DNA from 3 places in the Cytobacillus sp. FSL H8-0458 genome. Region 2 is predicted to be linked to each of the others. Evidence: riboswitches for the same ligand, from Rfam matches in the RefSeq annotation. Region 2 holds a riboswitch; each other region holds the start of a gene.
The links. Region 2 has a riboswitch for cobalamin ahead of NYE23_RS04360 (ribonucleoside-diphosphate reductase subunit alpha). Riboswitches for the same ligand answer to the same signal wherever they lie in the genome.
Positions count from the first base shown of each region.

Region 1: it holds a riboswitch for cobalamin, as region 2 does, so the genes downstream of both, NYE23_RS19985 (ABC transporter substrate-binding protein) here and NYE23_RS04360 (ribonucleoside-diphosphate reductase subunit alpha) in region 2, are expected to answer to the same signal.
Region 3: it holds a riboswitch for cobalamin, as region 2 does, so the genes downstream of both, cobJ (precorrin-3B C(17)-methyltransferase) here and NYE23_RS04360 (ribonucleoside-diphosphate reductase subunit alpha) in region 2, are expected to answer to the same signal.

Region 1 covers NZ_JBBOBR010000001.1:3,973,285-3,983,811, forward strand. The annotation lists gene cobS (adenosylcobinamide-GDP ribazoletransferase) at 1-514, opposite strand, end outside; gene NYE23_RS19955 (cobyric acid synthase) at 501-2,024, opposite strand; gene NYE23_RS19960 (bifunctional adenosylcobinamide kinase/adenosylcobinamide-phosphate guanylyltransferase) at 2,021-2,596, opposite strand; gene cobD (threonine-phosphate decarboxylase CobD) at 2,578-3,654, opposite strand; gene cbiB (adenosylcobinamide-phosphate synthase CbiB) at 3,629-4,594, opposite strand; gene NYE23_RS19975 (adenosylcobinamide amidohydrolase) at 4,591-6,063, opposite strand; gene NYE23_RS19980 (FecCD family ABC transporter permease) at 6,193-7,245, opposite strand; gene NYE23_RS19985 (ABC transporter substrate-binding protein) at 7,211-8,185, opposite strand; cobalamin riboswitch at 8,352-8,556, opposite strand; gene NYE23_RS19990 (hypothetical protein) at 8,638-9,414, opposite strand; gene NYE23_RS19995 (FtsW/RodA/SpoVE family cell cycle protein) at 9,712-10,527, shown strand, end outside.
Region 2 covers NZ_JBBOBR010000001.1:841,828-852,354, reverse strand. The annotation lists gene NYE23_RS04365 (ribonucleotide-diphosphate reductase subunit beta) at 1-346, opposite strand, end outside; gene NYE23_RS04360 (ribonucleoside-diphosphate reductase subunit alpha) at 359-2,581, opposite strand; cobalamin riboswitch at 2,716-2,909, opposite strand; gene NYE23_RS04355 (hypothetical protein) at 3,033-3,161, opposite strand; gene NYE23_RS04350 (heavy metal translocating P-type ATPase) at 3,181-5,616, opposite strand; gene copZ (copper chaperone CopZ) at 5,765-5,971, opposite strand; gene NYE23_RS04340 (metal-sensitive transcriptional regulator) at 5,989-6,327, opposite strand; gene NYE23_RS04335 (hypothetical protein) at 6,492-6,641, shown strand; gene NYE23_RS04330 (H-type small acid-soluble spore protein) at 6,678-6,857, opposite strand; gene NYE23_RS04325 (LysE family transporter) at 7,556-8,179, shown strand; rRNA gene rrf (5S ribosomal RNA) at 8,454-8,570, opposite strand; rRNA gene NYE23_RS04315 (23S ribosomal RNA) at 8,652-10,527, opposite strand, start outside.
Region 3 covers NZ_JBBOBR010000001.1:1,487,763-1,498,289, reverse strand. The annotation lists gene NYE23_RS07140 (cobyrinate a,c-diamide synthase) at 1-878, opposite strand, end outside; gene NYE23_RS07135 (cobalt-precorrin 5A hydrolase) at 875-2,011, opposite strand; gene cobM (precorrin-4 C(11)-methyltransferase) at 2,004-2,786, opposite strand; gene cobI (precorrin-2 C(20)-methyltransferase) at 2,783-3,487, opposite strand; gene cbiE (precorrin-6y C5,15-methyltransferase (decarboxylating) subunit CbiE) at 3,488-4,681, opposite strand; gene NYE23_RS07115 (cobalt-precorrin-5B (C(1))-methyltransferase) at 4,656-5,792, opposite strand; gene NYE23_RS07110 (precorrin-8X methylmutase) at 5,767-6,441, opposite strand; gene cobK (precorrin-6A reductase) at 6,429-7,199, opposite strand; gene cobJ (precorrin-3B C(17)-methyltransferase) at 7,209-8,831, opposite strand; cobalamin riboswitch at 9,064-9,240, opposite strand; gene NYE23_RS07095 (hypothetical protein) at 9,915-10,527, shown strand, end outside.

The DNA of each region.
Region 1 (10,527 bases), 3.1 Mb from region 2:
CCAGCCCTTCTTTTTTGGCTGCCTTAACGTTTATCAGCAATACCCCCATTACCATCTTGCTTAAAAATGGAATCACCGCGATTAAAAAATAGGAAGATGGATTTGATAAAAGCACAATTTCATAGATAAATAGAAATCGGGCACCCAGCAGGACAATAACAGACAGCACCCCGAACGCGCCCACCCGGGGATCACTCATGATTTCAAGCCGCTTCTCCTGATCGCGATAGGAGTAGAACGCATCGCTCGCATCCATCCACCCATCGAGATGGATCCCGCCAGTCAGCAAAATGCCGGCCAGCCAGACGGCAAAGGCCGCTGCCAATAGAGAAAAAGGAGTCCATTCAAGAAAAGCATAGAGTATAGATGCATATATCCCACCCTGGATGAGGCCGGCTATAGGGAAGGTTCTGATTGCCTTCTCCAGATGAGGCTTATCCATGGGCAGGGATATCGGAATGGGAATGCTTGTGAAAAATTGAAGATTGATCAATAATCCTTTAAGCCATTTCATTCTGTTTTCTCCAGCTAAAGACAATTTCCTTTAATTTTTTCCAATCAAGATGCTGCATCATATTTTCCGCCAGTTCGTTGTATTTCCTATCCTTCAGGGCTTTTATTCGGACAGGCTCCTTACTTGGAATGCCTTTTTGTTTGCGCAGGGAATTAAGCCACGCACCCCTCCATTCATCATTATGGAAGATGTGGTGCATATAAGTCCCTACCAGACGGCCATCATTCCCATAAAATCCATCTTCTTCGCCATTTTGAAGCAGCAGAAGGCGATTGCCATCAAAATCATTTTCAAGAACTGTTTCACCTAAATGGATTTCATATCCATCCAAGATCTCTTTTACGGGAAGGTTCGTGCTTGAATGCAGACTGCCCTTCACTTGCACGGTCTTCTTACGTTCATGAAAAATGGTGTCTGCCGGTATCAAATTTAAGCCTTTTTCCTTTTCATTAGGATTTCCGGTATCAGAACCCGCCATATCGATTAATCTCCTGCCGAGCATCTGGTATCCTCCGCAAATGCCGGCAATTGAACCTCCAGCGGCAGCATAGCGCACAATCCAATCCGCCAGACCTTTTTCCTTGAAATAGCGCAAGTCTCGAATCGTGCTCTTTGTGCCGGGAATGATCACCGCATCAGGCGAGCCAGCCTCCGATAGATGTCTTACCCACCTAATGTTCACGTCATCTTCATAGTAAAACGGATCGATGTCACTGAAGTTTGAAATAAATGGCGGCCGCAGCACTGCAATATCCAGAATACCCTCTCCAGCTCTTGGAACAGCAGCCTGAATGGATAGGGAATCCTCTGCATCGATCATATGGTCTTCCAAGTAAGGCAGAACGCCAAGGACAGGGACGCCCGTCTTTTCCTCGATCCAGCGGATGCCATCCTCAAACAGCGTGATATCTCCGCGGAATTTATTAATGATAATGCCCGCAACCCGCTGTCTTTCCTGTTTGGTGAAAAGCTCCAGAGTTCCAACAATACTGGCAAAAACACCGCCCCTGTCAATATCAGCAACCAGGATTACTGGCACATCCGCCATTTCGGCGACTTTCATATTCACAAGCTCTTTATCTTTTAAATTAATTTCAACAGGGCTGCCAGCTCCTTCGATCACAAGCAGCTCGTATTGAGCATCAAGCAGACTCAGTGCCTCTTTGATGGTTTCAAGCCCTTTTTCATAAAAGGATTCCCGATAGCTTCTTCCTGATAGGGAGTTGACTGCTTTTCCCAGGAGAATGACCTCAGCATTCTGAGCGGATTGAGGCTTAAGGAGGATGGGATTCATCCAGACAGCAGCTTCAGTTCTTGCCGCTTCAGCCTGAATGCCCTGTGCCCTGCCGATTTCATTTCCATCCTTTGTCACGTATGAATTATTGGACATATTCTGGGATTTAAAAGGAGCCGTGCGGAAACCTTCATTGGAGAATGCCCGGCAAAGAGCCGTAGCAATCAGGCTTTTACCGGCATCGGATGAAGTCCCCTGAATCATGATCCCTTTCATGCCGGTTCTCCTTTCATTTGTATGGGGATGCCTGCTTCAACAAGATAGGCTTCATCAGCCATCTTTACGATTTCCCTGTGGAGCATCCCCAATATTCTCGCATATGTAAATACCAATTCGTTTTCGCCAATTGGCTCATTCAAGACTTCATTGCTGACTACGATAAAGGACCTGCACTTTAGGCGGATTTCATGGATGGCCCTGAGAATATCTGATGAAAGTTTTTCCTGGAATTCTCTGGTCCGCCAGCCATCCTCCGCTCTAAAAAGCTCATTATTCAAGAGAGTGGTCAAGCAATCGAATAGAATAATATCCTGATTGCTAAAGTTTCCCGAGATCTCTTCAAGTGCGGAAGGCTTCTCCCAGGTTGTCCAGCCCAAGCCGCTCTTTTCCCGGTCATTCTGGTGCCTCCGAATCCGTGCCTTCATCTCGGAATCGTATACTTTTCCGGCAGCAATGTAATGAAGCTTTCCGTCTGTTTTTTCTGCCAGCCCGGCTGCAGTCCTCTCCGCAAATGAGCTTTTTCCGCTTCGCACGCCCCCCGTGATAAAAATCAGCGATCCTTCCGCCATTGCTGCATCGCCTCCATCAGTACATCGTTGTCTTTGGGCCCTTTAATCGCAAAGCGTAGCCATTTCCCTTCCAGGCCAGGGAAATTCATTGTATGCCTCGGAATAACTCCTTTTTCAAGCAAAAATCGAAATAGAGGCAGCTGCACATCAATGCTCGGATCTCTTAACAAATAGAAATTAACTGAAGAAGGAGAAATCTCAAAATCCAATTGCTGATAAAATTGAACAAGCCTAGCCCTCTCCTGCCGGATCAAATTCTTTGTCAGCCTGACATGCTCTTTACTGTCCAGACACCATTCACCTGCTTTTAATGCAAGAGCATTCACGCTCCAGTGCGGTTTCAGCGCATTTGCTCTTTCAATTAACCGCTCACTTGCCATCATGTATCCAAGACGCAGGCCTGGTATCGAAAACATCTTTGTCATGGAGCGCAGCACCACAACATTTGAATCCTTTCCTATGAAAGGAACGATAGATTGATAGTCGCAGGCAAAGTCATAAAAAGCTTCATCCATAATAAGGAGGCAGCTATGGATATGACACTTCTTAATCAATTCCTCTACAATGGCAGATGGGTAAAAAATACCTGTCGGGTTATTTGGGTTGCAGAAGAAAACAACATCAGCGGCTTTTAGCTTTTCAGATAGCGCTTCCAAATTAAGATCCCAGTCGCCGGGCACCAGCTGATGATAGGAGACTGTACATTGATTAACGCGGCAGGCCTCTTCATATTCCGAAAAGGCCGGCTGAATAATCAGCGCCCTTTTTCCGGCTATCATCCGGCCAATCAGGGTAATCAGCTCGGCGCCTCCATTTCCGACCAGAATCTGTGATTCTTTTATTCCCTCTGCAGCCGCTAATTTGCTTTTCAATAAGGAAGAGTGGGGATCCGGATAGTCGCTAATATATTGGAATAGGCTTCCCCACCTCTCTTTTAATTCATGGGGAGGCCCAAGTGGATTGATATTGGCACTGAAATCAATCCGCTCCTCAGGCATTTGCTTATCCATCGCTTCATATAAATATTGCGGATTAGATCCATGTGAAGGCCAATTCAAGGAACATCCCTCCTGTCCATAATAAAAGCAAGAATAAGAAAACCGTCTTGTTCATGATCGAAATGGTTTTTATGATATGTTCTTTTTCAAGCAGCACCATTGGCTTTCCCATCGTTGCACGGTTTGAGATTACACCTTTATAAAAATTGATTCCTCCCAGCTGAATTCCCAGAAGGGCTGCAACAGCTGCTTCGCCCCAGCCGCTATTTGGGCTCGGGTGCATTGGTGCATCTCTTAATAGAACTCCCCATGCTTCTCCATATGGAGAATGTTCCGGCTTTTGTGTGAGCATGATGCAAACCGATGTCAGCCGGCTTGGGATCCAGTTTGCGATATCATCCACCTTGGCTGATGCCCATCCAAAATCCATATATCTATCATTTCTATGGCCAACCATCGAATCACATGTATTAATGGCCCGGTAGATAAGAGCCAGCGGTGCACCGCCAATCAGGGCCCAAAATAATGGAGCAGTAATGCCATCACTTGTGTTTTCCGCCACTGTCTCCACGGCAGCCCGGACAATGCCTGGTTCATCCAGCCGATCTGTATCCCTGCCGACAATGTAAGAAAGCTTTACTCTTGCTGTTTCCATATCACCTTTTGCCAGAGGCTCATATACCTCCAGAGCTGCCTCTTTTAAACTCTTTTGAGCAATGGCTGTGAATATAAGAATTCCTTCTGCCAGGATGCCCGCGATCGGATGAATTTCATAGAAGAGCCGGGTAATGAAAAAGGTGATGCCGCCTGCTGCCAGCAGTACGATCAATAGCATGAGGCTCCCTTTTAATTTTCTAAAGCGGCCTTTATTCAGAGCTTGTTCAAGTTTATGTATCAGGGCACCCATCCACCTGACTGGATGCGGCCAGTTTGGCGGATCACCTATCAGCTTATCCAGTAACCAGGCAAAGGTTAGCGCGAACAGGTGATATAAAATCATCTTTTTATCCTGCTTTGCGATTTTTTTATAGCCTCAACGGTACATTCGTAGACACCCTTGCCAATCACTTTGCCAAGCGGTGTAATGGTACCCGCATACTCCAGGTTTTCTCCCTGCTGTGCGGCGGCAATCAAAATACTGTCAGTTGATGTTCCGGTCGCTATCGTCCCTGTGACGGCATCTATAACTTCCTGATCATATAGTGCTCTGGTCTTGGCCTCGGTTGCGGTCATAATGGATTGGATAAAGGCTTCCTCTGTCAGATGGCCATTAACGAAAATCCATGTATTGATTGTACCTGGAGTAAGATGATAAGAATGCTCTTCACTTTTCGAGGCATCAACAGCATTGCCGACACCAGCTGTCACGACCACATACACAGAGAATGTATCTTCTTCATAAAATTGGCTGCTGTAATCCTCAATATATACAGCGGTCATCATCCCCACAGTTTCCCCGGGTTCAAAGCCGATTTCCCGGACAAATTCCGCCATCTCTGCCCGATGATCACTGCAGTCATAATTCTTGCTCACATGCCGGTTAAGAAAAATCCGATTCCAGCCAGTCCCCGATCCGGTTACACCTGAAGACATGGTTTTAAGCGGAAATGGCGAGCGAAGGACCAGCAAGTCTTCCTTTACCTCCAGGCTGGCTGGATCGATCCGCTTCTCTAATTGGCTTTCCGCCTTTGAGCGTTCAGGCACCAGCAACATCTGAGGGGCCGCCACTCTTGGATGCGGCAGCTTCTCGATCTTCGTCCTGTAAACCTCCCGTATCCGCCCTTCTTTTAAAACCTCATTAGGAACATGGTTAATATTGACTTCGCCATTCTCCAGCAGCAATAGGCGGTCACAGTACAGGCCGGCCAGATTCAAATCATGGAAAATGGAAATGACCGTCAGTCCGCAGTCCTTTGACCATACAGAAAGGAGATCTAGCAATTCTTTTTGATAGGATAAATCAAGATGGTTCGTCGGCTCATCCAGCAATAGAATTTCCGGCTCCTGGGCAAGGGCCTGGGCTAAAAACACCCTCTGTCTTTCGCCGCCGGATAATTGCTGAATATCATCATCCTGAAATCGGGAGATGCCCGTCTGCTCCATAACCCGTTTTACCGCTTCTTCATCTTTACCGGACCAGCTCTGGAACCAGCCCTTTTGATGAGCATACCGGCCAAGGGAAACTGTTTCCTTTACGGTATATGAAAAGGCCTGAGAGGAATGCTGGGGCAGAACAGCAATGATTTTCGCCAGTTCTTTGGGTGTATACTGTGAAAGGTTCTTACCTTTAATCCGTATTTCACCTGACTTATAAGGCAAAATGCCGCTCAGCATCTTGAGAATCGTGGTCTTGCCGCTTCCATTCGGCCCCAATATCCCGAAAAGCTCCCCTTTTTCTACTTCAAAGCTGATATTTTTAACAACCGGCGCACCGGCATATCCGCCAGTAACCTGATTAACGCTAAGCATGATTAACCACTTCTTTCTGAACTAAGATATGCCTTCGGAACAAGGTGAAACCGCTTGTTCCTGCGAAGAAAATCCGCGGAAGCCTTCCCCTTGAATGGGTGGACACTTATGCTGGACAGTTATCGAAGTTCAAAGTTTATTCTTTCTTTTAATTAAAATAATGGCAAACGCAGGTGCACCAATGATCGCTGTAATCACGCCGATTGGAAGCTCGGTAGGTGCAATGATCGTCCGTGAAACCAGATCGGCAATAATAAGAAAACCTGCACCCATAAGAATCGATAAGGGCAATAGGTGCCTATGATCCGGCCCCCATAACAGCCTGGTCAGATGAGGGATCACAAGGCCGACAAATCCTATCGTTCCAGACACAGCTACAGCCGCACCAGTTAAGATGGAGCCAGCTACCAGAACCATCATCTTTCTCTTCTGAACGTCCACCCCTATATGCTGGGCCTTTTCTTCCCCAAAGCTCATAGCATTCAGCTCTTTACTGTTCACTAACAGAAGGATGGCACCAATTACAAAAAACGGAAGGATAATGTTAATATACGCCCAGCCTCTCATGGATACACTGCCAAGAAGCCATCCAATAATCTGTCTAAGCTCCTCACCGGTCAGGGCAATCATCAGAGAAATTAGAGCGCCAAGAAAAGAACTGAAGATAATGCCCGTTAAAATAATCGTTTCCACTTTCATGGATCTTTCAATTTTTCTGGCAAATAGCAGAACGGCAAAAATGGTTAAAAAGGAAAATAAGATGCTGAATAAAGGCAGTGTAAACATTCCTGCAAACGGAATGGATAATCCCAGGAACAATGTTAAAACAGCACCGAGTGAAGCCCCGGAAGAAACTCCAATGGTATATGGATCTGCCAGCGGGTTTCTTAATAAACCTTGAAAGGCGGCTCCCGCAATTGCAAGAGACGCCCCTACTAAGCCAGCCAGCAAAACGCGCGGCAGGCGAATGTTCATAATGATATTTGCATGCATAGCATCCGTGTTTCCCAATGAAATAAAAGGGAAAATCTCAGCGCTTATTACTCTGATAATAGTGATGGGGTGAACAGACACTGTACCAATTGAAATCCCCATCAGCATAGCACAGAACAGGAAAGCTGCTGCTGTTAGATAAGCCAGAAATTTATTATTTAAATACGTCCGGATATACTGCTTTTGCAAGTTCCTCGACTCCTTCAATAATACGAGGGCCAGAGCGGGTTACCATATCGGAATCAACATCGGCAACCTGCTTATTTTTCACTGCTGTTATATCCTGCCAGCCATCCCTTTTCATTACATCGCCAGCAGCATCTTCAGTGTAATAGCCATGAGTTGTGATGATTACATCCGGATTCCGTTCGATAATCGCTTCCGGATCCATTTTCGGCCATCCTTCTTCCGTAATGATATTTTCTGCATTAATCGCACTTAGCATTTCGTCCATAAAGGTTTCTGCACCAGCTGTATAGATTTCAGGAGCTGGTGAAACTTCCACGAATACCGATTTGCGGTCTTCTTCTTTTATATCCTGAGCTTTTGTCTTAATTTCCTCAAGCTTGCTCTTCATATCTGAAATGAGCTGCTCTGCTTTATCTTTCTCCCCTGCTGCGGTTCCAACCATTACAATGGATTCAAAAACCTGGTCAAAGCTCTTCGCATCATTGACAACAAGGACGGTCACGCCTGCATCCCTTAATTGCTGAAGGCCTGCTTCGGAATTATGTGCGCTCGACGCGTGAGCAAGGACAAGATCCGGGTTTAAAGAAATAATTTTCTCGACATTAAATTCCATGCCGCCAATCTTTTCTTTTTCTGTGGCTTCGGGCGGGTAGTTATCAAAATCGGAGACTCCGACTACCTCTTCTCCAAGCCCCAATTCAAAAGCAATTTCTGTGTTGCTTGGAATCATGGAAACGATTCTTTCTGGCTTGGATTCGATAACGATTTCATTATCAAGGGCATCCTTTATCGTAACAGGAAAAGCAGCCTCTTCCCCGCCGGCATTCTGCCCTTCCTCAACTTTTTTCTCTTCTTTTGGCTGTTCAGCACTCTCGCCGCAGCCTGCAAGCACTCCTGCAGCAAGCAGCATAGTTAATAAAAATGCATAAAATTTCTTCATACTAAGCAATCCTCCATTACTTTCGACAAAATTCGGGTGGTGCCTGTCACCACCGTTTAAAATAAAAAAACATCTCCTCGAACGGCAAGGAGATGTTGGTATGGTCATTTACAATAAATGCAGATTAGATGGCCGGACCAAACACCTCCCTATCCTCGTAGGTTAATGGGTGCTTAAGAATCAGGCAGGTCTCCTGGCTCATGGTCAATGCATTCTGCTCCTTCCCATACTTGTATGTACAGTGGATTTGCAGACAGCTTCCATTTACAGTGGCGGGACCGCGCTGGAATTTCACCAGCTTCCCTATTAAGTCTTCAAAAGAGCTTGCTTTAAAGCCCTTTTGAGAAGACACCTGTTCTATTGCGGATATAAAATTTTCTATTTCCGATTATACACCATCCCGCAGAAAAAGTAACAGAAAATTGCTGAATGTTGTAAAAAAGTTCAGAATTCTAACGCGAGTATATTTTCCATTCCCTTGTTTTCTTATCGAACACAATCTTCGCCTCACATGGCTCTTTCGCTATGGCTTCGTACTCATCATACATATCATCCATATTCGCAAAATCACCAATAATCCAAATAGGAATTTCGATCCGGATCCGATTCTGTTCAATATCCTTAATGGAAAGGACCGCTCCTTCTTTCATAAGGGGCTTTAATGAAAGCAGGACATCTCTGGTGATTGGAGGATACGTCTTTTTCTTTTTAATGCCAAGGAGCGTTTTTTCCACCTTCATCTGTCCCATTTTACCGGGGATCACTTCCCCAAGCATACGGTAAAAATCGTTCAGATCGCGATAATATGTGCGGTTAAACCAGCCATCATCATGGGCAAGGTACACATAGCGGTTGCTCAGATAATTGTAAAAAGGGAGCTTAAGATGCTCTTTGATATGGCCGAGATAAAGAAGCTCCGCGATTGTCTGGCCGGGAAGCTCATTCACCGCTTCCTCTTCCTCGAAGTCGATCCAGCAAAAATCGCCATAGCCGTATACATCATCCTCAACCAGCCTGCCCAGCTTGTCCCTCGACACATAATCGAACATCGTGTGGCTATTAAAGTCCCCATGTTCATAACGGTGCTTTAACAGCAGCAAGTTATTAATAGAATCTGATAGAGTTTGGGCAAACTCTGCAAACTCAATTCCATAAGTCATCACATACTGATCCTGTTCATTAAGATGGATGTAGATGAGATCACGAATAGCTTGATTCCTTCTTTTCAATGACGAAACCTCCGAACCGTTACCCACAGTAGTATTTTCATAGCCTTAATTGATAAAAAGACAGCTTCTTATGAAACTGCCTGCCAAACTTCCAATATTTTATTCTCTTATTGTAGCAAAAATATCTGAAAATATCTTTGCCGATGAGAAAAAAATTTAAACCCGTTTTTTTGAAAATACAGGAAACCATCATCGTGATTTTCTCGTCTAACTAATGAAATCTCTTTCTCTATTGTTAGGTTAATTTTTCTCTGATAGGATAAAAATGTAAAAAGGTAAAGAAACCAGGTGCATATAATGAACCAGAATAATAGATTCTCAGACCGATTCGATTGGACGTTATGCTTTCTTCTGCTGCTGTTTTTTCTCATCAGCTGCATTGCGATTTACAGCGGACAATCCTCCAATCAATATGAAGGGAATTTTGTTGTCTCACAAATTAAAAATTATATTGTTGGTGCCGTCATTGTAGGGATTGTCATGTATTTTGACAGCGAGCAAATCCGAAGACTCACATGGCTGCTGTACGGTTTAGGCATCCTGTTGCTTGTCGGGCTATTCATTGCACCGGAAAGCATCGCACCAGAGCGCAAAGGGGCTACATTGTGGTATATCATTCCCGGACTCGGATCGGTGCAGCCTTCAGAATTTGTAAAGGTGTTCCTTATTATTGCCCTCAGCAAAATCATCGCTGATCACCATCTGAAGTATCAGGCTAAGTCAGCCGGCACGGACTTTTTTCTCCTAATCAAACTAGGTGCGGCCACATTGCCTCCATTAGGATTGATTATTATAGAAGACCTGGGTACCGCTCTTGTCATCATCGCGATATTAGCAGGAATCATCCTGGTATCCGGAATCACCTGGAAAATCCTTGTTCCGATTTATGGAATCCTCGGTGCTTTAGCAGGAACCGTTCTATACCTGGTGATCATAGCACCGGAGATTTTAGAGAAATACCTTGGGATCGATCCCTATCAGTTCAGCAGAATTTATTCCTGGCTTGACCCGGTCAATCACAAGCAGGGGGCCGGTATGCAGCTGTATAATTCCATGCTCGCTATCGGCTCGGGTTTAATTTCCGGTAAAGGCTTTACCGACAGGCAGGTATAT
Region 2 (10,527 bases):
GTGCAAGTATGATCATGAGTGCTGATATGCTTGAATCGGTAATATAATCAGCAACTTTACCGGCATAATCCGTCTGGATGCTGTCGAGCAATGCAAGCAGCCCAATAATTTTCAAAAATGCATCTTGTTCACTTTTCGTTAAATCCGGAAATTGCTTAATGTCCTGTGACATGTTTATTTCAAAGGGCGTCCAAAAGTTAGCAAGCATTTTTTTATACTTTGGATAGGCCCATGAGAAGCGGACATCATCCCAATTAAGGATATTGGAGCATTCTCCATTGATGATTGAAGTTGATTTATTAGGCGCCGATTGATTAATAATTTGGCGTTTTTTTAGAGTATTCATAAGGGTCCTCCTTTAGCTTGAGCAAGATTCGCAGTCTTCAACCTCTGATGAAGTTGAACGGATATAGTAAGTTGTTTTTAATTTATTCTTCCATGCTGAAAGATGCAGATTTAAAAGATCGATAGCTTTAATATGGTTAGGTATATAGAAATTAAATGAAATAGCCTGATCTATATGCTTTTGTCTGTTAGCATTCTGCCTGATGCTCCACTCCTGGTTAATATGATAGGCAGATTTGTAGTACCAGATGGTCTCACTGTTAATATCAGGGGCTGTAACAGGGATTCGATAATCCTTTTTCTCTTCGGAATACTGCTTGTTAAATATAGGATCAATACTCGGTGTGCTTCCTGCAATTAATGCAGTAGATGCATTAGGGGCAACCGCCATCAGATAGGCGTTTCGGATGCCGAATTCCTTTACCTCCCTGCTCAATCCTGTCCAGTCCATTTCTGGCTTTGCCTCCAGATATCCCCGCTTTTCAAAGTAAGCACCCGTTTCCCAATCAGAGCCTTTAAAGGCTGAATAGCTACCTTTTTCTTTTGCCAGATTCATAGAACTTTTTATCGCTAAAAAAGCAATTTGTTCATATAGAATGTCAGCGAATTCTTCTGCTTCTTCGCTTTCCCATGTGATCTTTTTCAGTGCAAGAAGGTGGTGCCAGCCAAAAGTCCCCAGTCCAATCGCACGGTACTTTTGATTTGTTATATGCCCCTGAGGAACTGGAATTCTATTTATATCAATAACATTATCAAGCATTCGCACCTGAATGGGCACAAGCCTTTCAAGGACTCCTTCACTTATGGCCCGTGCAAGATTGATGGATGAAAGATTGCAGACAACGAAGTCTCCCGGCTGTTTTTCGATAATAATTCTCCCATCCCTTGTATATTCTTCAACCCTCTTAGTAACACTTTGGTTTTGTACGATCTCAGTGCAAAGGTTGGTACAATAAATCATTCCGCAATGTGAATTGGCATTTTTCCGATTAACCTCATCCCTGTAGAACATGAATGGTGTCCCGGTTTCAAGCTGACTTCTCATAATGGATTTCATGATCTCGATAGCAGGAACTTTTTCCCTTGATAGATTCGGGTTATCAATGCATTCTTTATATTTCTGGCGGAATGAACCTTTGCCTATTCCTTCGTCATAAAAATCCTCCAGAGAAAAGCCCATGACTGTGCGGACTTCATGGGGATCAAATAAATACCAATATCCGCGGCTTTCCACTTTTTCCATAAATAAATCAGGAATGCAGACACCTGTGAATAAATCATGTGTCCGCTGCCTTTCATCTCCATTATTAAGCTTTGCATCAAGAAACGAGAAAATATCTTTATGCCAGACATCCAGATAGACGCTTATAGCACCCTGCCTTTGTCCAAGCTGGTCGACACTGACAGCTGTGTTATTCAGCTGCTTCATCCAGGGAATCACACCTGAAGATGCCCCCTTAAACCCTTTAATATCACTGCCTCTGCTGCGGATTTTCCCCAAATAAACTCCGATTCCTCCGCCATTTTTGGAAAGTGATGCAATATCGGTATTACTGTCATAAATGGCATCAAGACTGTCATCAACGGTCTCAATGAAACAGCTTGAAAGCTGACCCCAGTTTTTCCCTGCATTAGAAAGGGTCGGAGTGGCAACAGTCATGTACAACCCGCTCATTGCCCAATACGCTTCTTTAACAAGCTTAAGACGCTTGTCCTTCGGCTCCTTTTTCATCAGAACCATGCTGATGATCATGAACCGCTCCTGTGGAAGCTCATAGAGTTTTCTCTGTTTGTCCCTGGCAAGATACCGATCTGCCAGCATTTTCAGCCCCAAATATGTAAATAAACGGTCATTTTCTTTTTTAATAAAATGGGACAGCTCATTTATCTCATCCTTTGAATACACATCTAATAAATCCTGTTCATAAATTCCCAAAGCGGTCAGACGTTTAATTAGCGTATAAAAATGTGTGTAGGAATCATCCGGCTCGCATCCTCTGTTTTTTCCGGACTCGATATAGAGCTTTTTAAGAAGCAGACGTGAAGCGGCAAACGTCCAATCAGGCTCTTCAATGCTGATAAAAGATAAACAATCAAGAATAAGCTGGTCATACATGGCCTCTGCTCTCAGCTGACTCATATCTTCATACCTTTTTACCAGTTTTTCAATGCCAAGCTGTGGAAATTCAGTCTTAAGTTCTTCTAAAATTTCTATCGGTTGTATGGTTTGGACCATTTTACTTCCTCCTAAAGGCAAAATAAAAATCCGCCCGGAAAATGAGCGGATCAAACGATAGTATAATAGCAGGAAGCAGATGAACAAACGGCCATTACGCGATCGTTTCATCATCTCAATCCCCGGAGATAAGAAACTTTCGATCGCCCTGGCAGGTCTCCTGGCTTGTGCTTCACTCTACTAAAAGCCCTTCCCATACTAGCGCCATGAAGCGCTTTGTACAGTGGCATGCTTTTTTCGTCTGCACTTACAGTTGCGGGGACAGCTTCGGTTTTTCACCGAATTCCCTATTAAGTCCATATAGGACACCAATCACGATCTATATGTAGTTTTTACTTTTAAAAATCCATACTATATATTGTAGACGATTCTATCATATCGAGAAATAAATTACAATTTATTAATCTGCGAAAAACGGGCAGAGGAGGATTCCCCTCTGCCCGGTCATTTATTATTCATGATTTTCGATTTCAATATCATGTGGTACCAGCTCTGGCTTAGCCCAAAAAGAATCATATGCCGCATAACCAGCTATTACAAGTACCAGATAAGCAATCGCTGCACCTGCCCATTTCTTCATTTAAATTTGCCCCTTCCAATTAAACGTTTTTTTCACTTACTTTTACTCGTTGTAATCTAAGTGCGTTTAAAACGACAGATACGGAGCTGAAAGCCATTGCTGCACCGGCAAGCCATGGAGCAAGGAACCCTAATGCAGCTACTGGGATGCCAAGTGTATTGTATGCAAATGCCCAGAAAAGATTTTGTTTGATATTCCTTATGGTTTTTTTACTCATTAGGATGGCGTCTGCGATACTATTCAGATCCCCTCTCATTAGAGTAATATCTGCTGCTTCCATCGCAACGTCTGTACCGGTTCCAATCGCCATTCCTATATCAGCAACAGCAAGTGCAGGAGCATTGTTTATGCCATCGCCGACCATGGCGACTTTTTTTCCCTGGTTTTGAAGTTTTTTTACTTCTTCTGCCTTGCCTTCAGGCAGAACCTCTGCAATTGCAAAGTCTATCCCCACTTCCTCAGCTATTGCCTGTGCTGTACGTTTGTTATCACCGGTTATCATAATGACTTCAATCCCCAGTTGTTTTAAGCGATTGATTGCATTTCTGGAAGTTTCCTTTATTGTATCTGCAACTGCAACGATACCTGCATATTTGCCATCGACCGCAACAAGCATTGCCGTTTTTCCATTTTCCTCAAGTGTCTCCATTTTCAGTTTGGCTGATTGGGCATTGATATCGTATTTGTCCATTAATCTTCTTGTACCGATTAGAAGCTTCTTGCCTTCCACTTTTGCTTTAATCCCATAACCGGGAATAGCCTCAAATTCCTGCGGATTAAATAGAGTGATTCCTTTATCTTTTATTCCCTTCACAATCGCTTCGGCCAATGGATGCTCAGACTGTTTCTCAGCAGACCCTACAAGCTGGAGAAATGCCCTTTCTTCAACGCAGGCTTCCGTAAACACATCCGTTAAAACCGGTTTGCCATGTGTTACTGTTCCGGTTTTATCAAGAACGACTGTAGTGATTTCATGTGTAAGCTCCAGGTGCTCCCCGCCTTTAAAAAGAACTCCATATTCCGCTGCCCGGCCAGAACCTGCCATTATAGAAGTTGGCGTAGCCAGACCCAGGGCACATGGACATGCAATCACCAGGACGGCTATCAATTTTTCCAGTGCTTCTGCAAAATTGCCGGGACTTACCCATATATACCATACCAGGAATGTAACCACTGCTATACTCACAACAATAGGAACAAATATCCCGGAGATTTTGTCTGCCATTCGCTGTATCGGCGCTTTGGAACCTTGTGCTTCTTCCACTACTTTAATAATCTGTGACAGTGCTGTATCTTTGCCAACTTTAGTGGCTTTAATTTTCAGGAAGCCATTTTTATTAAGGGTGGATCCAATGACTGTGTCGCCTGCTGTTTTATCAACAGGTACGCTTTCCCCTGTCAGCATGGATTCATCCAATGCTGACTGTCCCTCGATAATCTCACCATCAACCGGAATTTTTTCACCCGGTTTTACAAATAAGATTTCTCCAGCAATAACTTCTTCCAGGGGAATTTCAATTTCTTCCCCTTCCCTTAAGACAGTTGCTGTTTTTGCCTGAAGACCCATAAGCTTTTTGATTGCTTCAGAAGAACGCCCCTTAGCCCTCGCTTCAAACAGCTTGCCTAAAATGATTAATGTTATAAGGATCGCACTTGTTTCATAATAGAGCTCCACCATATGTCCATTGCTGCCAATTGATAATAATGATTGGTATAAGCTATAGAAAAAAGCGGCAGAAGTACCCAGTGCAACCAGCACATCCATATTGGCGCTTTTATTTTTTAATGCCTTATACGCCCCAACATAAAATTGTTTTCCTATGAAAAATTGCACGGGAGCTGCAAGCGCCAGCTGCACCCACGGATTCATAAACATATCGGGAACGTAAATAAAGGATGTAAACTCGAAATGTCCCACCATGGACCAGAATAAAGGGATGGAAAGAATTAATGAGAAGATGAATTTGCCTTTTTGCTTCTCGATATCCTTTTCCCTGTAACCTTCGATTTCTTGGTCTTTATCCGTTTTTACTTTTGCCTGATACCCTAAATTCTCTACTTTCTTTATCATATCCTGGATTGAGACTTGCTCGGGATTATATTCGACAGTGCCCGTTTCAAGAGCCAAATTGACCACAGCATGTTTTACCCCAGGAAGTTTATTAAGTCCCTTTTCAATTCTTCCGGAGCAGGCTGCGCATGTCATCCCAAGCAATTCGAACTCTGCTTTCTCCGATACTACTGCATAACCGAGATCCTCAATTTTTTTCTCAAAAGCTTCAACAGAAGTTACTTCTGGATTATATTTTATCGCTGCTTTTTCCAATGCAAGATTGACACTTGCTTCCTGGACACCATCCAGCTTATTCAGCCCCTTCTCAATTCGAGATGAACAGGCTGCACATGTCATTCCCGATATTGGAAGGTGAACCTCCTTCAGAGCCGCATCACCCATCACTCCCACTCCTTTATCAAACGAAGTACCTTACACTAATATACTATACCCTCCTACCCTATATGTCAACCATATATAATTAGACAAATTTCTTAATTTGTAAAAAAAGAGAACGTGCATTTAGTTCACACGTTCCTTCCCAATTAGATTACTCTACATCATAGCCTTGATCGTCAATTGTTTCTTTGATTTGTTCAAGTGAAACTGCAGATGAGTCAAATTGAACCTTCACCTGACCATTATCAAGGTCCACTGCTACCTTATCCACACCATTTAATTTGCCGACACTGCCCTCTACCGCTTTTACACAATGTCCGCATGACATTCCGCTTACTTTTAAAGTTACGTTTTCCATAATAATGCAGCCTCCCGTTATTTTTTCATTAACTTCTGGATTGTGACTAAAAATTCATCAAGCACTTCTTCATCGCCTTCGTGGATTCGATCCACAACACAGCTTTTCAAATGGCCTTCAAGCAATAGCTTGGCTACGCTATTCAAAGCGGACTGAGTTGCAGAAATTTGTGTTATTATGTCGTCACAATACACGTCTCTGTCAATAAGTCCTTTTATCCCGCGTATTTGCCCTTCAATTCGATTTAATCGGGTAGTCAAATTCTTCTTAACTTTTTCTGAATGATGACTTTTTCGCTCCGACTCAACCGAGCAGCTGGCAGCAGATAAATCCTCATTTTCCAAATCAAAAGCCATTTGATCAGCCTCCTTAATATTAATTATATTATACCCCGGTACCCTATGTAAAGTTCTGAATTCAAAATGGTATAAATTTCGGATTTTCAAGTATAATTTCCCTTTCATGTTATTGAAAATCTCTGTTTATACTAACGGAAACACTTAAAAAGGAGGCCGATGATGTGGATAGAAGGCATGAAAATTTAGAAGACACGGGCAAAGATCTGTATGGAATTGACAAAGAAATTAGCCTGCAGTCAGTAAACTTTGCTTCTGCTGAGAATAAGTACTTAAATGAACGGGCAGAAACTGAATCCAATCAGGATATATAGACGAAAAGCCGCCAGTGCTGGCGGCTTAATGTCATATTACAATTCAGTCAGTTCTCCTATTTCCACCTCGGACCTTTCTTCAAGCGGGCCGCGTAAATGTACTGTCGCTGTTCTCCCATCTTCATTAAGCTTATCGATCCACACGGAAGCACCATTGTATCTTACTTCGATATCTGCTGATGATGAAAGAATTTGCTTCACTCGCTTTGCATCCATAAGAAACACTCTCCTCTGCTTTTTTCAGTTTATTTTTTGCATCGCTGAGAAATTTATGCTTGCTTTGTTAAAAGTGTGAAGCAGTCATTTTTGATAGCCCGCACACGGGAAAACTTAGGACACAGAATGCTGGAAAGCGCGAGTCAGAGTTGGAACTTGGGACAACTTCAAATTCAGAATGCTGGACCACTCCTGTTTGAGTTCGAACTTTAGATACCTTCGGACACAAAACTCACGAAAGCGCCTGTTAGAGTCAGAACTTGGGGCAACTTCAGACTCAGAGTGCTGGAACACTCCTGTTTAAGTCCGAACTTTAGATACCTTCAGACTCAAAACTCACGAAAGCACCTGTTAGAGTCAAAACTTGGGACAACTTCGGACTCAGAGCGCTGGAACACTCCTGTTTGAGTCCGAACTTGAGATACCTTCGGACACAAAACGCATTAAAACTGCAGTCAGAGTCCGAATCCGCCCAAGTCAAAAACAACCCCAAGCCTCAATCACCAACAGATTGGTGTTATTTCCGCCTCCTGCGAAACTGAATGCTCTGTCTATGGTGTGATAAATACAATACAACAATCTTATAAGTGTGCCCCGGGCAGGTGCACCTTGCTCCGGATTAAATAGTTGTCCTATCCTTCCTATATTCTGAATACACTTTGTACAAACATGTTTTGGCAGTTAGGGGTTGTACACATATGAGCATATTTCTAGGCTATGTTTTCTTGGGTCTATCGCTTGCGGCACCAATTGGTCCAATAAATGCTGCGCAATTGGATAAAGGGATAAAAAATGGTTTTTTCCACGCCTGGCTTGTGGGGCTGGGAGCTATAACAGCAGATGCAGTTTATATGGCGGCCGTATATTTGGGTATAGTACATTTTCTTGAGATTCCATTTATGAAAGCTTTTTTATGGTGCTTTGGATTCTTTGTCCTGGTATATACAGGTTTGGAAACCTTATTAAGCGCCGGCAAAGTAGTATCAAGCGTAAGGACTAAAAATGAATCTAAAGTTAAATCCTTTATGTCAGGATTTCTCATGTCATTGTCAAATCCTTTAACAATACTGTTTTGGCTCGGCATCTATGGTTCCATCCTTGCAAAAACAGCAGCTGAGTATGACAAGGCCCATGTTGTTTTATACAGCGGAGCGATTTTTACAGGTCTTCTTCTCTGGGATGTAACAATGGCAGCTGTCGCCAGCAGCTTTAGAAGATTTTTAACCGGAAAAATTCTCGCTCTTATTTCAGTTTTATCTGGAATGTCCTTGATTGGCTTTGGGATTTATTTTGGATTGCAGGCTTATAAACTTTTGTTTTAAATACATATTCCACCCATTCGGTAAATAGAGAAGAATATATTGAGTAGTATCTTTAAAACTGCGCTGCAGACAACCTTTGCAGAGAACATATTTCGTTTATTTAGAAGCCGGAGATATATGGAGTGGCATATAAATATATATATGAGAGTGGCACATATGTTGACCAGATTTGCACGGATTTATAATTCCTCTGAAAGAGCCCCAATACAGTTTTTTTAATCGAAAAATCATGCAACTGCACAAAAAAGAGCACCCAACAGGTGCTCTTTCTTTTGCCCGGCAGCGTCCTACTCTCACAGGGGGACAGCCCCCAACTACCATCGGCGCTGAGAAGCTTAACTTCCGTGTTCGGTATGGGAACGGGTGTGACCTTCTCGCTATCGCCACCGGACTATTTGGTTTGAAGAAACTTCGTTCCCTCAAAACTAGATAATGCATGAAGAAGCAGTTGCCGAGTAATTACCAATATGACTTGGTTAAGTCCTCGATCGATTAGTATCAGTCAGCTCCACATGTCGCCACGCTTCCACCTCTGACCTATCAACCTGATCATCTTTCAGGGATCTTACTAGCTTGACGCTATGGGAAATCTCATCTCGAGGGGGGCTTCATGCTTAGATGCTTTCAGCACTTATCCCTTCCGCACATAGCTACCCAGCGATGCCTTTGGCAAGACAACTGGTACACCAGCGGTGCGTCCATCCCGGTCCTCTCGTACTAAGGACAGCTCCTCTCAAATTTCCTGCGCCCACGACGGATAGGGACCGAACTGTCTCACGACGTTCTGAACCCAGCTCGCGTACCGCTTTAATGGGCGAACAGCCCAACCCTTGGGACCGACTACAGCCCCAGGATGCGATGAGCCGACATCGAGGTGCCAAACCTCCCCGTCGATGTGGACTCTTGGGGGAGATAAGCCTGTTATCCCCGGGGTAGCTTTTATCCGTTGAGCGATGGCCCTTCCATGCGGAACCACCGGATCACTAAGCCCGACTTTCGTCCCTGCTCGACTTGTAGGTCTCGCAGTCAAGCTCCCTTGTGCCTTTACACTCTGCGAATGATTTCCAACCATTCTGAGGGAACCTTTGGGCGCCTCCGTTACTTTTTAGGAGGCGACCGCCCCAGTCAAACTGCCCACCTGACACTGTCTCCCGCCCCGATCAGGGGCGCGGGTTAGAATTTCAATACAGCCAGGGTAGTATCCCACCGACGCCTCCACCGAAGCTGGCGCTCCGGCTTCTCAGGCTCCTACCTATCCTGTACAAGCTGTACCAAAATTCAATATCAGGCTACAGTAAAGCTCCACGGGGTCTTTCCGTCCTGTCGCGGGTAACCTGCATCTTCACAGGTACTATAATTTCACCGAGTCTCTCGTTGAGACAGTGCCCAGATCGTTACGCCTTTCGTGCGGGTCGGAACTTACCCGACAAGGAATTTCGCTACCTTAGGACCGTTATAGTTACGGCCGCCGTTTACTGGGGCTTCGATTCAAAGCTTCGCTTGCGCTAACCTCTCCTCTTAACCTTCCAGCACCGGGCAGGCGTCAGCCCCTATACTTCGCCTTGCGGCTTCGCAGAGACCTGTGTTTTTGCTAAACAGTCGCCTGGGCCTATTCACTGCGGCTCATCAGGGCTATTCACCCTAATGAGCACCCCTTCTCCCGAAGTTACGGGGTCATTTTGCCGAGTTCCTTAACGAGAGTTCTCTCGCTCACCTTAGGATTCTCTCCTCGCCTACCTGTGTCGGTTTGCGGTACGGGCACCTTTTCCCTCGCTAGAGGCTTTTCTTGGCAGTGTGGAATCAGGAACTTCGGTACTAAATTTCCCTCGCCGTCACAGCTCAGCCTGTGTGGTAACGGGATTTGCCTCGTTACCGGCCTAACTGCTTGGACGCGCTAATCCAGCAGCGCGCTTACCCTATCCTCCTGCGTCCCCCCATTGCTCAAACGGTAAAGAGGTGGTACAGGAATATCAACCTGTTGTCCATCGCCTACGCTTTTCAGCCTCGGCTTAGGTCCCGACTAACCCTGAGCGGACGAGCCTTCCTCAGGAAACCTTAGGCATTCGGTGGATGGGATTCTCACCCATCTTTCGCTACTCATACCGGCATTCTCACTTCTAAGCGCTCCACCAGTCCTTGCGGTCTGGCTTCAACGCCCTTAGAACGCTCTCCTACCACTGACATCGGAAGATGTCAATCCACAGCTTCGGTGATACGTTTAGCCCCGGTACATTTTCGGCGCGGAGTCACTCGACCAGTGAGCTATTACGCACTCTTTAAATGGTGGCTGCTTCTAAGCCAACATCCTGGTTGTCTAAGCAACTCCACATCCTTTTCCACTTAACGTA
Region 3 (10,527 bases), 650 kb from region 2:
TAAAGCCCCTGTGCTCTTTCAGGAACTTCCTCATTGTTGAGTGGAGAGAAGAAATGCAATGTGGCACCATGGGCACGCAGCAATTCTAAGTTTTCTTCATAGTAAAAGTTAAAGGCCGCATCTCTGGCAACCGCAATATGTACTTCCTGCCTTTCTGGCTGTGCATCAAAAATCGAAGAGGAAACCTCCAGGACTTGTGCTTTCGTTAGTTCCAGAAGCTGATCAATATCGACTGTTTCTTCAATCGCTTCTGCCAGACTTTCAAAATAGGAATCTAAATCACCGCGTTCAATGGCCGGCACCAAGCCCAGATGACGGCTTGGCATCTTACCTACAGCTCCTTTTGAGAGATAGCCAATGACAGGAATTCCGCATTCTTGTTCAATCGCTGATTTAACAATTTCAAAATGACTTTTGCTTCCTAATTGATTGGCAAGGACCCCAACAATATGGGAGCTTTCATCAAGCATTTGAAAACCTTTGACTATCGCCGCCGCACTTCTTGCCATACTTGCCGCATTGACTATTAGAATGACGGGACTTTTTGTAATCCCGCTAATATGGGCAGCAGATCCTTCATTGGATAATGGTGATTTGCCGTCATAAAAGCCCATTACTCCCTCAATAACTGATACGTCAGTATCGCGGCTTGCTCTTGCGATAATGGCACGTACGGTATCATGGGACATCATGAAACTATCAATATTTCGGGAAGGGCGGTTGGTGACAGCTGTATGATACGTTGGGTCAATGTAATCAGGACCGCATTTAAAGCCCTGTACGGTTAACCCGCGCTTCATCAGCGCACGCATAATGCCGATTGTGAAGGTTGTTTTTCCGACACCGCTTCCAGTTCCGGCCAGAACAAATCGATTCATCCTCTTCCCTCCTCAAAGTTGACGCGCGTTATGCTGATGGTCACATTGCCGCTTTTCTTTTTTTCCAGCAGCAATTCCTTCGCATTCGCATATCTCATGGACGCCGGCTCACTGACACCGTACGCGCCGGTATATTTAAAGACGGTGTCCGACGGATTCTGCATCGGAATCTCATTCAGCTCCTCAGGTGTGTATGTAACAAACGGCCAGTTATATTTAGCTGTTAATTCCAGCAGGCCAGCTTCGTTTTTCTTTAGATTTATAGACGCAACGGCTTTCACACTTTTTTTGCTCAATTTCATTTCCGCCAATGTTTCATCGATGACTCCTTCAAGCTCAGCCATTGAGGTTCCGCGGTTGCAGCCAATACCGAGAACAATTGATTTCGGCCGATACAAGACTCCGTTGTCGAGCAGAACCTCTTCATGCGGTTCCATGATGCGATCTGTAATAAGCAATGCCGCTTGGGGCTTCGCCTTAATTGCTTCCTCTATAGATTGATAAATTTTTAGATTGTCCGGCATTTTCCGGTCGTACATCCACCAATTTTTCTCACCGGTTTCCTGCACGATCGCCACATGCTCTTCATTGACAACCGATGCGCTGACAGGGGTTAATTTTTCTTCACTATCCCACATCCACCCATATTGGGCTCCAAATAAATCGACGGGAATGGTTTTTTGAACATCTGATGCGGTGGTCACAACGGGTGCCGCCCCAATCGCATGGGCAAATTCTTGTGTTAAAGCATTGGCGCCGCCAATATGGCCGGATAAAACGCTGACAACATACTGGCCTTTATCATCAACCACCAGCACGGCAGGGTCTGTCTTTTTATCAATCAAAAGCGGGGCAATCATGCGGACGACAGCACCAAGGGAAATGATGCAGATAATCCCTTTATACTGCTGGAATAAAGCGGGCAATAATAGGCGGACTGTGCCATCAAATAACTGAATTTGCCGCGCCTCTTCATCGCCCTGTTCGAATTTTTTCATATAATACAGGTCTGCATACGGGAATGTTTCCGCATAGCTTCTTGCATGCGCCACCCCATGCTTTGTAATGGCCACAAGCGCATAGGGTTTGCGCTTTTCGATTACGGGCATTTCACCTTCGCGCAAATTAATCATTCGCCGTCACACCTTTGCGGAAGCCATGTGTGAACGTTTTGTCATATAGCTTCGAGCGGTATTCTTTTTCATGAATATGCGGGTCCAATGCCCAGCCTGCCAGAATCATTGCATGCTTGCGGATGCCGTTGACACGCATCGCTTCGTCCAGCTCAGACAGTGTAGTGCGGACAATTTTCTGATCCGGCCATGAAGCACGCTGCACAACCGCAACGGGTGTATTGTCTGCCCAGCCTGCTGCCTGCAATTCTTTTGTGATTTTCTTTGTCAAGGTTGCACTTAGAAACATCGCGATTGTACAGTGATGGCTGGCCAATGTCTGTAATTTTTCACGCTCCGGCACTGGTGTCCGCCCTTCAGCCCTCGTTAATATAAGCGTTTGCGTTAAATCCGGAATCGTCAGCTCTGCCCCTACTGCAGCTGCGGAGGCAAAAACAGAACTGACGCCCGGTACAACTTCACAGCTTATATCGTGCTGTTTCAATAGTGCCACTTGCTCCATCGTTGCCCCGTACATGGCCGGGTCGCCTGTATGTAAACGTACAACTGTTTTGCCGGCATGGACACGCTCGACGATGCAATCCACCATCTCTTCAAGATGCATCCCGGCTGTGCGGATAATCTCTGCCGACTCCTTGGCTTCCGCCACTAATGTCTCGCTGACAAGAGAGTCGGTATACATTACAACATCTGCATCTTTTAAAAGCTTTAAGCCTTTTACCGTAATTAAATCAGGATCTCCAGGACCTGCTCCGATAATCCAAATCTTTTTCATTTGCGCACCACCATACATGACAAGTAATTTAATTCAGCTCCCCGGAGCTCATGGACATTCCATATGACCTCTTCGTCAGATGTAACTTTTGTTACAACATGTGTTTTGTCCAATAAATCCATTTCCTCCAATAGATTCAGCATATCGTCCAATACTTTCGCTACTTTAATGAAGACAATCGCATCATGAGTTTCAATCACCCGCCGCATTTCCTTCATATTCTCGGTTGCCGGAATCATCGCGACATGGTCGTCGCCATCAGCCAGGGCAATTCCTAAGCGATTAACAGAACCATTAAAGGATGAGATGCCAGCTACCGTTTCAATCGGAACATCAGGATGCATTGTCTGCATCAGCTTCATTAAATGGATAAATGTGCTGAACAGCATCGGATCCCCTTCCGTCACGAATGCGACATCTTTACCCTGAGAAAGAAAGCCATAAATGGTTTCAGCGGATTTTGTCCACTCAGCCCTTAGTGTCTCTTCATCTTTTGTCATTGGAAAAACTAAACCGAGCATCTCTTTTTCTTCGGGATTTATATACATGTCTACAATGCGATGGGCGTAGGATTTACTGCCTCTTAATTTTTTGGGATAAGCTATGACCGGGCTTTCCTGCAATTTGCGGAATGCTTTTACCGTAATTAATTCCGGATCTCCCGGCCCGACTCCTAATCCATATAAAGTTCCGATTCTCATTTAGTTCTTTCCTTTCTTTGCAGTCACAATAAAAATGGGATTTAACGGTTCGAAGCGTGTTAAATGCAGGATTGGCTTACTTTTTGAAATCTGTGCCTGCAATATGGATACTTCGCAGCCCAGATTTTTCAAATGCTGCATCGCTTCTGCGAGATTTTCGATTGTGGCAATATTCATAACGAGCCGGCCATTTGGCTGCAGCCGTGAAAGGCAAGCCTCTAATAAAAGCTCCATATTGCCGCCATTTCCGCCAATAAAAATCGCATGCGGATCAGGAAATTCATCCAGCCTCTCAGGCGCCTTTCCAAGGACGGCCGTGAAATCTGTCCGATGTTTTAATTGATTTTCCAGGCAGTTTTCCAGATCTCCCTCATTCTTTTCAATCGCATACACGGCACCTTCCCGGGCTATTTTCGCTGCTTCAATCGCAACGGAGCCTGTGCAGGTTCCAATATCCCAGACGATGCTGTTTTCTTTTAGCTCCAACTCCTGTATACAAAGAGTCCTGATCTCCTTTTTCGTAATTAAACCTTTATCCGGCTTTCTCTGTACGAAGCTATCATCCGAAATTCCCAATGAGGCACGCTCCACTGCCTCACGCTGCTTTAAAATCACCACATTCAATGGTAAAAAAGACGATTGCTCCATTTCGTCCAAGGTGAAAAAGCGGCAGCGCTCATCTTCCCCCTGCATATTTTCAGCAACAAAGGCATCATACTCCGTCATGCCGAACTTCTTTAAATACTTGGCGATGGCCTGCGGAGAATTTTTTTCATCTGTTAAAATAGCAATCTTTTTCCGTCCGTCGATTCTTTGGGCAAAGCCTTGAATAGAACGGCCGTGCAGGCTGACAATATACGCATCCTGCCAGCTTTCCTGCATTTTGGAAAAAGCGAGCTGAACAGAGCTTGTATAAGGATAAATTTCCAATGGAAGCTTTTTTGCCAATACACTGCCGAGCCCATAAAACAGAGGATCACCCGACACCAAAATAACCGTATTGCGTGTTTCCTGCTGCAAATCAGCTGTTAACGCCGACAAGCCGCCTTTGATTACTTTTTTCTCTCCAGTAAATTCCGGGAAAAATTGCAAATGACGCTCCCCGCCGACCAGGACATCACATTCATGAATCCAGTCTATGTATGGGGGGAGCAATCCTTCTGCGCCATTATCCCCGATACCAATCATCTTCATCCAATTTGTCAATATTCTCAGCCTTTCCTAAACAGCTTCCGTTCATGGCATACAGAGTTGTCGATACTCTGGTCTTTTCGTTCATATGATTCAGTGCATAATAGCAGCAATTTCGGCAAAGCGCTTCAAAGAATGCTTCATTTCCATGAAGGATTTCACCAACCTGTGAAGCCGTATTTGCCTGTAATATGTCCTGCTGAATTTCCTCACTGACTCCCACTTTATTGGCCATACCTGCTAAAAACTCGAAACTGACTGGTGCACTTTTCGAGTGCACCATCATAACGCCCTGTGCAACCTTTGAGAATTTCCCCATCATCCCTACAAGAGAGACTTTGGGAATCTTCTTCCTTGCCATATTCTTTAAAGTAAAACCGACAAAGTCGCCCATTTCGATAAAAGCTTCTTCAGGCAAATGCGGATACTGCTTCATGGCAAATTTTTCACTGCGGCCGCCTGTTGTAATGACTAAATGCTCACATCCTGCTTCTTTTGCTACATTGATTGCCTGAGCGATACTGGCCATATAGGCGGAGCTGGAAAATGGCACCACGGTTCCCCGTGTACCTAAAATCGAGATGCCTCCTATAATCCCTAATCGGCTATTCAATGTTTTTTCAGCTATTTCTACACCATCCGGTACCGAAATGACCACTTCAATGCCCCGATTTACTTTATATTTATCCATTGCTTCCTGGACAACACCATGAATCATTTTACGCGGCACAGGGTTGATCGCTGCCTGCCCCACCGCTACTGGCAGCCCTGCTTTCGTGACTCGTCCCACACCGATTCCGCCATCTAAATGGATACCTTCTTTTTCGGCATATGTGACTGTACTTTGAATTCGTGCCTGATGTGTGGCGTCCGGGTCGTCCCCTGCATCTTTGATCGTTTCGCACATGACCCGGCCATCTGACCTATCAAAAGCCGTCACTTTAAAAGTGGCATACTGGCCAACCGGCAGATAAATCGTAACTTCATTTGGCACCTCTCCGGTCACAAGTGCCTGCAGTGCTGCCTTTGTCATGGCTGCGGCACATGCACCTGTTGTATAGCCGTGCCGCATTTGGGATGGATCTTTTTTATTTCGCTGCTTTTGCCCGTTCATCCGCCATAATCGAAATGGCATTCAGCGCAGCGACCGTCACTGTACTGCCACCCTTTCTCCCTGCATTTGTAATAAATGGGATCCCTTCCAGCACGGCCAGCTCGGCTTTTGACTCTGCCGCTGATACAAAGCCAACTGGCATGCCAATAATTAAGTCTGGTTTTGCGAGCCCTTCTTTCACTAAACGAATCAATTCCAGCAGCGCGGTTGGCGCATTGCCGATTGCATAGATTCCTCCTTCATGCAGACTTGTTGCTTTTTGCATGGAAATAATCGCACGTGTTGTTCCTTGAGCCTTCGCTTCCTTTGAAACGTCTTCATCCGCAATATAACAATGCAGGTCCCCGCCATGCTTCTGGAATCGCTTGCGTCCTGACCCGCTTTCAATCATCTGTACATCTGCCACGACATGACGGCCCGCTAAAATGGATTGAACCCCTGCTTCAATGGCATCTGGAGTAAAAATCATGCTTCTGCCCAGCTCGAAATCTGCCGAGGCATGGATGACACGCCGTACCACCAGCCATTGCTCGTCTGTAAATGGATGCTCGCCCATCTCCTCTTTAATAATCGCGAAGCTGTGGTCATAAATTTTATCCGGATCTACCGTTACCGGTACAAATGTCGTATTAAAGTTCATGTTTGCCATGTATAAAGCCCTCCCAATCTTTGAGTCACTTCTTTAAAAGAAGTGCAGAAGTTTTCATATACAAGCTGCGGCCGCTTGATTAAAATAACAGGAATCCCCAATTCCAGGGCAGCGGTCATTTTTTCATCCACCGATCCCACTTTGCCGCTTTCTTTAGTAATCATCAGGGTCACTTCATACTGCTCACAAAGAGCTTTGTTTAATGATTCGGAAAATGGTCCCTGGATCGCAATAATGTCCTTTTGTTTAATGCCAAGCTTATGGCATTTTTCCATGTTTCCCATGTTTGGCAGCATCCTGCATACAAGCCGGATCTCATCACGCATCAAATATTTTGTGAAGATTTCCAGCGTTTTGCTGCCAGTTGTCAGCATGATTGTCCCTTTATGTGATTGAGCCAATTTTGCTGCTTCCTCATAACTTTCGGCTTCAGTTATGAGCGGTGAGGTAAACTGTTCATTTGGCCTTTCGTAACGTATGTAAGGAATGCTGCATGCTTTGGCTGCTGCCATGGCCGTTTTTGACGCTTCGTCCGCATAGGGATGACTGGCATCAATCACAGTGGTCATCTCTTGCATCTGAATTAGTCCAATCATGTCATTTTCTGACAGCCGTCCCACTTTATAAGAAATGCCTTCAGCTTTCAAACTGTCAGCTGCCGATTCTGTGACAACGGTTGCCAGTAAGGGATAACCTTGATTTTTCAATTGAACGGCTAATGCTCTAGCATCACTTGTGCCTGCTAAAAATAGAATCATAAGATCCCCCTAATCCCCGCATGGTGCCGGCTCGACTTCGATCTTGGAGCTCATATCCTGATAGGTAAAATACTGAATTTTTTTCACTCGCTTAAAATATTTAAAAAGCCGTTCATTTGGATGCGCATTTTCTTTGTATTCTTCAATAATGTCCTTCAATAACGGCAGAAGCTGGTCGGGCTCCATTCCTTCTGCTACAGGCTGTGCAGCATGGGCTGTACGGCCAACCGGCTTTGCCCCGATAAATAGATCAAACTTCTTCTTGCGGTAAACGATGCCGATATCATCAAATACCGCCCGATAACAGGCCATACCGCAGCCATTAAAGCCAATATGCAGTTCCTTTGGAAGCTTTAAGCCACCCAGTTCAGCTGCAATTTCCTCTGCATATGGAATGGATTCTGCCTTCTCCCCGTAGCAAAAATCGCACGCTTTTACATTTAGCACATCGCCCACTGGCATGACAGTCAGATCGTGCTGTTCGAGTTTTTCCACAATCGACTGAGGCCGTCCGGTTGGAATTTTGATTAAAAATCGGTGATCCGGTGTATATTCCATGGTGCCCTTCTCGCCAACAGCTTCTGCCAATACGCGCATTTGGTCAGCTGTAATAAATTTATTGGCAACACCAGGCGAAACCGCAAATTCAAATATATCTTCGATTGGCTGCTGCACTAAATGTGTTTGGTCTATCTCGGATTTAGTCACCAGCGATAATGCCTTAAAAGCCATATCCAGTGAGCTGGTTTCCTGTTTTTTTCTCTGGATCTGCTCGTAGCCGGCCTGTGCTTCCCCGGTTTCCTGATTTAATGCCCATGGCTCCGCTTCCTTTTTTAAACGCTGATGCGGCTTTAAGCTTTGCTTCTCATCACCAAGCGTATACTTTCTCTGATATCCGCGAGGCGTAATGATTTTATTGTCATAAAAGAAAGTGGAAGAATTCCCGATCACAACTGTTGTCAGCATGCCTATATCGTGATCAAGCATTTCCGCCAGTGTAGTCAGAATGACATTCTGATTCTCGCGGTAAGCACTTTTCACCAGCCCCACAGGCGTTTCAGGAGAACGATATTTTAATAGAATCCTTTGTGCCTCGACAATCTGTCGTGTCCTTCTGCCGCTTTTCGGGTTATATAAAGCGATGACAAAATCCGCCATCCCGGCTGCTTCAATGCGCTTCTCGATCACCGTCCAGGGTGTTAAATGATCACTCAGACTAATGGTGCAGGAATCATGCATGACAGGTGCACCCAGTAAACTCGCACATGAATTAATCGCAGAGATGCCCGGAACAATTTCCACTTCGATTCCTTCTTCTTCCGTCCAGCCCATTTCGATCAGCACTTCATACACTAAGCCAGCCATGCCGTATACACCCGAGTCACCGCTCGATATCACGGATACAATATGGCCAGCTTCCGCTCTTTTCACTGCATCCTGCGCACGGGATACCTCCTCAGTCATCCCAGTACTGACAATAGAACTTGCTGTAACGAATGGCATGATCAGATCTACGTAAGTTTTGTAGCCAATAATGCAATCACTCTGCTGCAGCGCATCCACAGCCCGTTTGGTTATATGCTCACGATCACCCGGGCCAAAGCCGACAACAAAGATTTTCCCCTTTTTCATAGGCTTACCTCCAATTAATAAAAGAACATGCGCCTAGCCTGCTGCCGTGCTGCTCGACAGGCGTCCCGCGCCAGATCATTCTCAAAGTTCAATGCTTTTTGCCAAATAAAAAATGCCTGCACTCCTTTTCAAAGGAATACAGGCATATGAAATGACAGTATAAAAATAAGCATACTGAAACCCAAAAACAATTGATCAAAATTGTCCCGCCTATACTTCTCCCTCCGAAAAGCAAGTGTCGTTTAAATAAGCAGGTTTCCTGACTTAAGCTTCTTCTTACTCTTACACCTTCCCGATTTCTCAGTGGCATTGTAATTTCATCAGCTCTTACAGTAGCGGGGGCTGTACCAGACTTTCACTGGTTTCCCTTTTACCTCACAAAGTGAGCACTTATTTAAATTGATATATTAATTTTTTACTAATATAACATATAATGACCAATTTTGACATATTATTTTTTTCATAATTTTTTAAATACAGTTTTAATGGCTTTATCTTTGATGATACTTTAGAAATATGATCAGCATCAATGTCGCCATTTTTTGTTTTAAAGTGAATCTCCTCTAGCAAGCTTGGAGGTATGTTCAGCAGCACGTTACCTCTATTATTTTTTCCAGGCAATATCTTTTTCCATGCAGAACATTGATATGAGCATTTTCATTAGTGTAGGTAATATCATTGGATGGCTCCCCGAAAAAACTTTTTTCACCTTGGTATTTTTCGTCTATCCGACTTCCAGTTAAAACACCCTCATTTGTTTCATTCGATCTTGACTGGTGAAAATAATAGAGAAAAAATGTTGAAGAAAACCGTTAAAAATATGATCAAACACCAATTTTAAATATTTTTTTATTTATAAATAAGCAATTCTAACCAGATTTTACTTCAACCATTTGTACCTTTACATTTCAATAATAAGTACCTAGAATGATTTATGTACTTGAAAAAACATTAAATAATATAAGCATTATCTGGGAAAAGTTCATGTTTTTTCTTTTTCTGATCCGGTTAAATATTATTCATATTGGGACGTAATTGCTCAATTTGAAATAAAAGCAACTTAAAATAAAGGAGAGAAAACACATGAAAACATTCGTACTCACAACAGCAAGCACACTACTTCTAACAAGCTTTGGCATTGGTTACGCAGTTCATGCAAATGCTGACACGACACAGGTACCAGGGAAAAATGATGCAGCAAATTATCAAAAATATAAAATCCTGACAGAAGACATTCAAAATTTTCCTGAATACGACATACTTGATGATATAGTTGATGCTGAAGACTTCAATGCACAAGTCGTGGAAAACAATAATCATAAACGTATTATTTTCTTAAAAGATGACAGCGCTAAGCTGCAGTTCAAAAGCGTCTTTATTAAAGACACAAACCGATTGCAAGTGATTGACCTAAAAGGCGGATTGATATTCAGTCAAATTATTGGTGATGCGGAAGAAAATGTTGACTCAGTAGACAACGGGACTGAAAACGAAGACAGTGTCAATGAAACTATTGAAGAAGATAGCCAGGATAAGGGCACTATAGAACAAGGTCTTGAAGGGTTAAAAGAATACTCTACACTTGTCAATTTCGTTAATGTAGAAGACTTCAATACACAAGTCGTGGAGAACAATAATCACAAACGTGTCATCCTTTTAAAAGATAACCAGGGACAACCACAATTCAAAAGTATTT